One region of the Pseudomonas sp. RC3H12 genome, then DNA from elsewhere that is predicted to be linked to it. Evidence: predicted binding sites of a transcription regulator. Region 1 holds the regulator's gene; the other holds the start of a gene.
What was found. Region 1 encodes FliA, which starts transcription of late flagellar genes. Its sites were predicted from a motif close to CTAAAGTTTNNNNNNNNNNNGCCGNTAA; they were not measured.
Positions count from the first base shown of each region.

Region 2: the regulator FliA is predicted to act here: its motif matches at 2,156-2,183, upstream of KHO27_RS13410 (methyl-accepting chemotaxis protein).

Region 1 covers NZ_CP075595.1:3,203,756-3,208,170, forward strand. The annotation lists gene KHO27_RS14580 (chemotaxis protein CheA) at 1-1,029, opposite strand, end outside; gene KHO27_RS14585 (protein phosphatase CheZ) at 1,042-1,830, opposite strand; gene KHO27_RS14590 (chemotaxis response regulator CheY) at 1,850-2,224, opposite strand; gene fliA (RNA polymerase sigma factor FliA) at 2,329-3,069, opposite strand; gene fleN (flagellar synthesis regulator FleN) at 3,066-3,899, opposite strand; gene flhF (flagellar biosynthesis GTPase FlhF) at 4,014-4,415, opposite strand, start outside.
Region 2 covers NZ_CP075595.1:2,936,901-2,941,315, reverse strand. The annotation lists gene KHO27_RS13415 (propionyl-CoA synthetase) at 1-43, shown strand, start outside; gene KHO27_RS13410 (methyl-accepting chemotaxis protein) at 140-2,080, opposite strand; gene KHO27_RS13405 (GNAT family N-acetyltransferase) at 2,577-3,032, opposite strand; gene KHO27_RS13400 (hypothetical protein) at 3,273-3,644, shown strand; gene KHO27_RS13395 (biliverdin-producing heme oxygenase) at 3,651-4,223, opposite strand; gene KHO27_RS13390 (DUF1176 domain-containing protein) at 4,374-4,415, shown strand, end outside.

The DNA of each region.
Region 1 (4,415 bases):
GGCGCCATGCTTGTCGGCGGCAGGCGCTGGCGCGCGGGCCGGAGCGGCAGGCTTGGCAGCGGCTGGCGCGGGAGCAGGCGCAGGCTTGGCAACCGGCTTGGCTTCGGCCTTGGCTGCGACAGGCGCGGCGACGGCGGCAGGCGCCTCGGCAACAACCGCCTCGCCAGAGAACTTGCCCTTGCCGTGCAACTGGTCGAGCAGCGCCTCGAATTCGTGTTCGGTGATGCTCTCGTCAGTCGCCGCTGGTGCCGCACTGGCTACAGGCGCAGCAACGCCAGGCAATGCGTCGACGGCGAAGGTGCCCTTGCCGTGCAACTGATCGAGCAGCGACTCGAACTCGTCGTCGGTGATCTCATCACTGGCAGGGGCAACGGCCGCTGGCTCACTGGCAGCGGTATCGGGTGAAAACTGGCCTTTGCCGTGCAGCTGGTCGAGCAACGACTCGAATTCGGCGTCGGTAATCTCGTCACCACCCGCGCTGACCTGTTCACCCTGCAGTTGCTCGTGAACCTCGGCTTCGGCCTTGACTGCATCGAGCGAGTCGAGCAGTTGCTCGAACTCGGTGTCGGTGATGTCGGGCTCGGCAGCCGGCGCTTCGGCGACAACGGCCACCTCGACCGGAGCCGGCTCTTCGGCGCCAGCGGGCTCGGCCAGGCGCGACAGCGCCGCCAGCAGCTCGCGGGTGGCCGGCGTGACGTCGGTGCGCTCACGTACCTGGCCGAACATGCTGTTGACCGTGTCGAGTGCTTCGAGCACCACGTCCATCAGCTCCGCGTCGACCCGGCGCTCACCTTTGCGCAGGATGTCGAACACGTTCTCGGCAATGTGGCAGCACTCCACCAACTCATTGAGCTGAAGGAAGCCGGCGCCCCCTTTTACAGTGTGGAAACCGCGGAAAATCGCGTTGAGCAGGTCCGCATCATCGGGCCGGCTTTCCAGCTCGACCAATTGCTCGGACAGTTGCTCGAGGATTTCGCCGGCTTCTACCAGGAAATCCTGAAGGATTTCTTCATCGGCGCCGAAGCTCATTAAACGTGCTCCTTAAAAACCCAGGCTGGACAACAGATCGTCGACATCGTCCTGGCTGGACACGACGTCTTCACGCTTATCGGCATGAATCTGCGGACCTTCACCCCGAGTCGGATGTTTTTCTTGATCTTTTTCAGCACGCAGCTGCTGGTGGTCATGTTCGATACCGGCAAAGCGGTCGACCTGGCTTGCCATCAGCACGAGCTTGAGCAGATTGCTTTCGACTTCGGTGACCAGCGTGGTCACCCGTTTGATCACCTGGCCGGTGAGATCCTGATAATCCTGGGCCAGGACGATATCGTTGATATGGCCCGCGACCTTCTGATTACCTTCGGCGCTGTGCGTCAGGAAACTATCCACACGCTTGACCAGCTCACGGAATTCCGGCGCCGCCACCTCGCGGCGCATGAAGCGCTGCCAGTCGGCGGACAGACTCTGGGCCTCGGTGGCGAGGTCATTGAGCACCGGGGTGCACGCCTCCGCCAGGTCCATGGTGCGGTTGGCCGCACCTTCGGTGAGGCGGACCACGTAGGAGAGGCGCTCGGCGGCATCGGTAATCTGCGACACTTCCTCGGCCTGCGGCATGGCCGGGTCGATCTGGAAGTTGACGATTGCACTGTGCAGTTCGCGGGTGAGCTTGCCGACTTCCTGGTACAGCCCGCGGTCGCGGGTCTGGTTCAGTTGGTGGATCAGCTGCACCGCCTCACCGAACCGGCCGCGCTCGAGGCTCTCGACCAGCTCCTGGGCATGCTTCTTCAGGGTTGATTCGAACTCACCCAAAGAGTTGTTGGTTGACTCCATTGCGCCCCCCAGACGTGACTCAGCCGTTGACGCGTTCGAAGATCTTTTCGATCTTTTCTTTCAGCGCCAGGGCAGTGAAAGGCTTGACCACATAGCCGTTCACGCCGGCCTGGGCAGCTTCGATGATCTGCTCGCGCTTGGCTTCCGCAGTGACCATCAACACTGGCAGGTGCTTGAGGCGCTCGTCGGCGCGAACGGCGCGCAACAGATCGATACCGGTCATGCCCGGCATGTTCCAGTCGGTCACCAGAAAGTCAAAATGCTCGCTGGTGAGCATCGGCAGTGCCGTGTTGCCGTCATCAGCTTCCTTGACGTTGGTGAAGCCCAGGTCACGCAACAGGTTCTTGATGATCCGCCGCATCGTCGAAAAGTCGTCAACGATGAGGATTTTCATGTCTTTGTTCAATTAGACCTCCAAGCAGTCTTTAACGCGCTCGGCGCCGAGCGCGCGCTCAATCAATTCGGCACTACAAAAAAACGACTGCACTGAACCCGGGTTCAACGTGCCCGCCACTCCCCAAGGCGGCTGCGCAAACGCGCGGCGCACTGGCTGTGCAACTGGCTGACACGCGATTCGCTGACCCCCAGCACCTCACCGATTTCCTTGAGGTTCAGCTCTTCGTCGTAGTACAGCGCCAGGACCAGGCGTTCGCGCTCCGGCAGGTTGGCGATCGCATCGGCCAGCGCAGCCTGGAAGCGCTCGTCTTCCAGATCACGCGCCGGCTCCAGCTGGCCGCTGGCTCCGTCCTCGTGCAGCCCTTCATGTTCGCCGTCCTGCAGCAGGTCGTCGAAACTGAACAGGCGGCTGCCCAAGGTGTCATTCAAAATCCCGTAGTAATCATCGAGACTCAATTGGAGTTCGGCAGCAACCTCGTGATCTTTAGCGTCGCGGCCAGTCTTTGCTTCGACACAGCGGATCGCGTCACTGACCATGCGCGTATTGCGGTGTACCGAACGTGGCGCCCAATCGCCCTTGCGCACCTCGTCGAGCATGGCACCGCGAATACGGATACCGGCGTAGGTTTCGAAACTGGCACCCTTGCTGGCATCGTATTTGTTGGCCACTTCCAGCAAGCCGATCATCCCGGCCTGGATCAGATCCTCGACCTGGACGTTGGCTGGCAGGCGCGCCAGCAGGTGGTAGGCGATACGCTTGACCAACGGCGCATAGCGTTCGATCAGCTCGTACTGCGCATCCTTGGCGGCCTTGCTGTACATCTTGAAACCGCTCGCGTTCATAGCACCGGCCCTGCACTGGTGGGCTGCACCAGGCGCTCGACAAAGAATTCCAGGTGCCCGCGCGGGTTGGCAGGCAGCGGCCAGCTGTCGACCTTCTGCGCGATGGCCTTGAACGCCAGCGCACACTTGGACCGAGGGAAGGCCTCATAGACAGCCCGCTGCTTCTGCACGGCCTTGCGCACGCATTCGTCGTAAGGCACGGCACCGACGTATTGTAGGGCGACGTCGAGGAAGCGGTCCGTGACCTTGGTCAACTTGGCGAAAAGGTTGCGGCCTTCCTGCGGGCTCTGGGCCATGTTGGCCAGCACACGGAACCGATTCATCCCGTAATCGCGGTTGAGCAGCTTGATCAGCGCGTAGGCGTCGGTGATCGAGGTCGGCTCGTCGCACACCACCAGCAACACTTCCTGGGCGGCACGGACGAAGCTGACCACCGAGTCACCGATACCCGCAGCCGTGTCGATCACCAGCACATCAAGGTTGTCGCCGATGTCGCTGAAGGCCTGGATCAGGCCGGCGTGTTGCGCGGGCGCCAGGTGCACCATGCTCTGCGTGCCGGAGGCCGCCGGGACGATGCGCACACCGCCCGGGCCTTGCAACAGCACATCCCGCAGCTCGCAACGGCCTTCGATCACGTCGGCGAGGGTGCGCTTGGGCGTGAGCCCCAGCAGAACGTCGACATTGGCCAGGCCCAGGTCGGCGTCCAGCAACATCACCCGGCGGCCGAGCTCGGCCAGCGCCAGGGACAGGTTCACTGAAACGTTAGTCTTGCCGACGCCACCTTTGCCACCGGTCACGGCGATCACCTGTACGGGATGCATGCTACCCATGTCTGTTCTTTACCTTGTCTCGCTTGGACCCAGGCCACATGAGGGGCTGAACATTCAAGGCCACGGTCCGGCCGGGCAACCCCATGATGTAGGTACTTTGCACAGTATTCACCCTCAACCCACGCGCTTGCCAGGGCTGTGGTACAGATCAGCGAACATGTCGGCCATGGCCTCGTCGCTGGGCTCTTCTTGCAATTGCACACTGACGGCGCGGCTTACCAACTGGTGCTTGCGCGGTAGCTGCAGGTCGTCGGGAATGCGCGGCCCATCGGTCAGATAGGCCACCGGCAATTCATGACTGATGGCCAGGCTCAGCACTTCGCCGAGGCAGGCCGTTTCGTCGAGCTTGGTCAGGATGCACCCGGCCAGACCGCAGCGCTTGTAGCTGTGGTAGGCAGCGGTGAGCACCTGCTTCTGGCTGGTGGTCGCCAGCACCAAGTAATTCTTCGCGGCGATGCCGCGCCCGGCCAGGGTCTCGAGCTGCATGCGCAGCGCCGGGTCGCTGGCCTGCAGGCC
Region 2 (4,415 bases), 270 kb from region 1:
GGAGATCGAAGGCGTGTTGGCAGACTTGCCCAGGGCGGGGTGATGCCATCGCGGTGCAGCATCGCCTGTGGGGAGTCGGCTTGTCGTGGCGACGAACCGCGGCAAAAGGGCCGCCTGGCGGCCCCAACTGCTGGATGCCTTACGACTTGAAGCGCCCCACCAACCCGTTCAGCTCATCCGACAACTGCGCCAGCCTGCCAGAGTCGGCCTGCGCAGAGCTGGCCAGCCCCTCCACCAGTCGCGCCTCGTCGTAGATCTGCTGGATGTGTCGGTTGATCTCCTCGGCGACGCTGTGCTGCTCCTCGGCGGCCGCCGAGATCTGCAGGTTCTGGTCGCGGATCTCGTTCACCGACAGCTGGATACCCTCGAAACTGTCACGCGCGCTTTCGATTGACGTCACGCTGGCCCGCGACAGGTCCAGGCAGCTTTCCATCTTTTGCGAGACCTCATGGGTCTTGCCGCCGAGGGTATTGAGCAATTGGTCGATCTCGCCGGTGGAATCGGCGGTGCGCTTGGCCAGTGCCCGTACCTCGTCGGCCACCACCGCGAAACCACGCCCCTGATCGCCGGCCCGGGCGGCCTCGATCGCGGCGTTGAGCGCCAGCAGGTTGGTCTGCTCGGCGATGGCGCGGATGGTGCCGAGGATCTGGTTGATGCTGCGGCTGCCTTCTTCCAGCTCGACCATGGCCTGGGATGACTCGCTCAGGCGCCGGCCCAGGCGATTGACGTTGTCGGTGGTCGCCTCGATCTGCTGCTTGCCCTCGGCCACCCGCCGGTGCCCATGTTCGGCGGCATCTGCGGCGCTGCTGCACGAGCGCGCCACCTCGTTGGCGGTGGCGACCATCTCGTTGAACGCAGTGGACACCAGCTCCACCGCCTCGCGCTGACGCCCGGCGGCCTCGTTCATGTTACCGGCCATCTCGCTGTTGCTGCGCGAGGCTTCGTGCAGGTTGGTCGAGGCCGCGCCGATGCGCTGGATCAGCTGGCGGATGGCGGCGAGGAACTTGTTGAACCAGCCGGCCAGCTCGGCGGTTTCATCCTTGCCCTGGACCTGCAGGTCGCGGCGCAGGTCGCCTTCACCCTCGGCGATCGACTGCAGGCCGGTGCTCACCTGGCCGATGGGCTTGACGATCACCCGCGAGAACGCTGCCGCCACCCCGGCGAAGATCAGCGCCAGCAGCACCACGATCACCGCCGTGACATAGGTCATGCGAGTGGCCGCGGCCATGACCTCGTTGTACTCGATCAGCCCGACGAAGCGCCAGCCCAGGCCTGGGGAGGTCCACACATTGGCCATGTAGCGCACGCCATCGATCACCACCTCGGTGGCGCCTTGTTCGGTGGCGGCCAACGCCGCGTACGGCGCGCCGAGGTCCTTGAGCTGCTTGAAGCTGTGCCCGGCGTTGCGCGGGTCGACCAGCACGGTGCCGTCCTCGATCAGCATCACGTAGCCGCTGTCGCCCAGCTTGATGCTCTTGACCAGTTCGGTGAGGTTCTTCAGCGACACGCTGACCACGAACACGCCCTTGGCCTTGCCGGCCACGTCGAGCAGCGCACGGGCGGTGCCGACCAGGGCCACGTCGTCCTTGTCGTAGTAGTACGCGGCGGTGCGCACCGTCTTGTCCGGGCTGGCCATGGCGGCCTTGTACCAGGGGCGGGTGCGCGGGTCGTACTTGGCCAGCTGTGGGTCATCCGGCCATTTGGCGTAGCTGCCGTCTTCCAGGCCGATTGAAAGGATCGCCGCTGCCGGGTGAGTGGTGCCGTAGCGGGCGAAGGCGTCGATGACCCGTTGCGCAGCCTCGGGCATCGGCTGGCTGGCGGCATCGGCGCCGGTGTAGTCCTTGAGCGAGGTGACCGAGGTGTATACAGGATCCTTGGCCATCTGATCGACGTTCTGCAGCGTGCCATCAAAGAACTGGCGCATGTTGCCGTCGATCTGGCGAATTTCCCGGGTGCTGCTGTCGAGGAACTGATCGACCGCCTCGCTGCGGATGTTCAGCACCGAGATGCCGCCAACCAGGGCGACCGGGATGAAGGCCACCAGTACGAAGGCCAGGATCAGTTTGTTTTTTATTTTCATCGTGACGCCCATCCGTGAGTGTGAAGGGTGTACATGGCCGCTTCGCTAGGATGGTGGCCACTTGCTACTTTTTCTGTTTCGGCGGGCGGAATATAAACCTTTAGTAGATATTTCGTGTACAGGAAATTCAGAAATTGTCCTGACTTGGCGGGCAAGTAGCAAAGATGCGTAGGAGCGGGTTTGCCCCACGAAGAGGTCTGAGCTGTTGATTCAGGACGATTACTAAGACTTTCCCTATTTCATGTAGGACGTTTCCCAAGCATGCTTTTGCGGCCTTTCAGCTGTTGTTCTGGCCAGCCGCATTCCCTAATCTCGCCCTGTCGTTGCCAATTCAACGACCGGGTGTGCAAGCCCGAGGATGTGGTCCAAGTCGCTCAATGGCGGCTATACGTGGGAGGCCTTCGGGCCAGCCGGGTTCCTACTCCACGGTCTTGCACACCCGCGTATAGCTGCCTCCCTCGCGCTGAGCGAAAGCGGATATCGAAAGCTCCCATGGCTACCTTCTGTGATCGAGCACCTTGTGATAGGTCACGAATTCCTGCTCGGCCTCATACCCTAGCGATTCATACAGCGCCTGGGCGGCAAGGTTGCTCCTGGCGGTGTCCAGGCTTAACCGCTGCGCGCCCTCGGCCTGGAAGATCCCGATCAGTTGCTGCATCAGGTAACGGGCATGACCGCCCCTGCGGGCGTGGGGGACGACGAACAGGTCATACAGCCAGTAGAAGCGCTTCATCGCCAGCGAGCAGGTGGCCGGGTACAGCTGGGCAAAGGCGATGGCCTGACCCTCGTCGTCCAGCAGCAGGTAGATCCGTGAGTTGCCGGTTTCGAGGTTGGCCTTGAGGAAAGCACGGGAAGCGGGGAGGTCATCCGCCTCCTGGTAGAACATCCGGTACTGGTTGAAGAGGTCCGCGGTGGCGTCCAGGTGGTGCAGGTCACAGGCAATGACGTTCATGTTGGGGCTCGCTATCAGGTTGTCCAGCGCCTTTGCTGTGGGGGCGATCCTGCAGGATTTCATGAAACACAGACGTAGGGATTCTGCTGCGTGCCGCAAAGTCGGAAAAGCAGGTCTTTGTCACGAGTGTTTGCCGACCAATGGGGCTGCGGCTTGCTGGCGTCTATTCAGGGCATTAGCATCCGCTTTCCTCACTCACGGCCATGCGCAACCTTTGGCCGACTCCAGGATCAAGGACGAATGTTGCCGCTGCTTTCCCGCTTCCTGCTGCACGCACTGGTGTGTGTGGCTTTTCCCTTTATCTTGAGCCTTGGCTTCGATCTCTACCGGCAGCATGTCGGCCAGCCGATGGCGCGAGGTGTCAGCGTCGGCTTGGCGACGATGCTGGTGTTTTACGCCTTCGTACTCTTCAACCTGTTGATGGTGGCCATTCCAAGGGCGGCAGTTCGCTACTGGCTGGCGCTGTTGCTGGTGCTGCTGGTGCTGGCGTTCTTCAATACCTTGCACCCGTTGCGGGCACTGGGATTTGCATTGTTGTGCGGTGGCTTGTGCGTGGTGGCCATCGGGATGACGCCACTGGTAACGTCGCTGTTGCACCAGTGCCGTCGGTGAGGGAGTTCAGCAGGCCAGCACCTGTCGTTCTTCGAGCCACTGTTCGAAGCAGGTGAAAGTGTCGACAGCGGCTTCTACCGTCCGGGCCTGGGCGGTGGGCTCAGGGGGGGCGGCAGCCAGCCGCTCGAGGAAGCTGCGCCAGCGTGCGCCGGTCAGCGGGCCGTAGACGTCGAGGAACGCACCGCCGTTGTCGGCGTCGATACCCAGGCGTTCGGCCATGGCCCGCTTGAGCACTTGGCCACCGAGCGTGGAGCCTTCCAGTACATACATCACCCCAAGCGCGCTGGCTTCGTCATCGATGCGAGGCAGGGCGTGGCACCGGGGCAGCGCTTCGATGTCGATGGCCAGGGCGTCCAAGTCGCGTGACAGAATTGGCGTCTTGTGGCGTTCGGCGCTCTGGTAGACGCCCAGCAGCAAATCAAGCGGCGCATGGAAGCCATGGTAGGCCCCGAGCAGGTCGGCGTAGGCCGCGCGGTCGAAGCCCTCGCTGAAGAAAGGCAGCCGCGCTTCCAGCCTCTGGTGGCAGGCGCGGGTACCTTCGCGCAGGGCAAGCAGCAACGGGCTGACGGTAGCGGACATGACGGCGGCTCTGGCGTTATGGCATTCGATACTGCCAGATCAGGCGACGCAATCACCAGTGCCGATTTTACGCACCTGGCCCTTGAACTGTGGAATCATTGCGCCGCCTCTGGAACGAGGCTTTCACCGCCAAGACAGGAATGCAGCACGATGCGCGCAACAACATGGAACTGGCTGGCCCTGGGGCTGGCG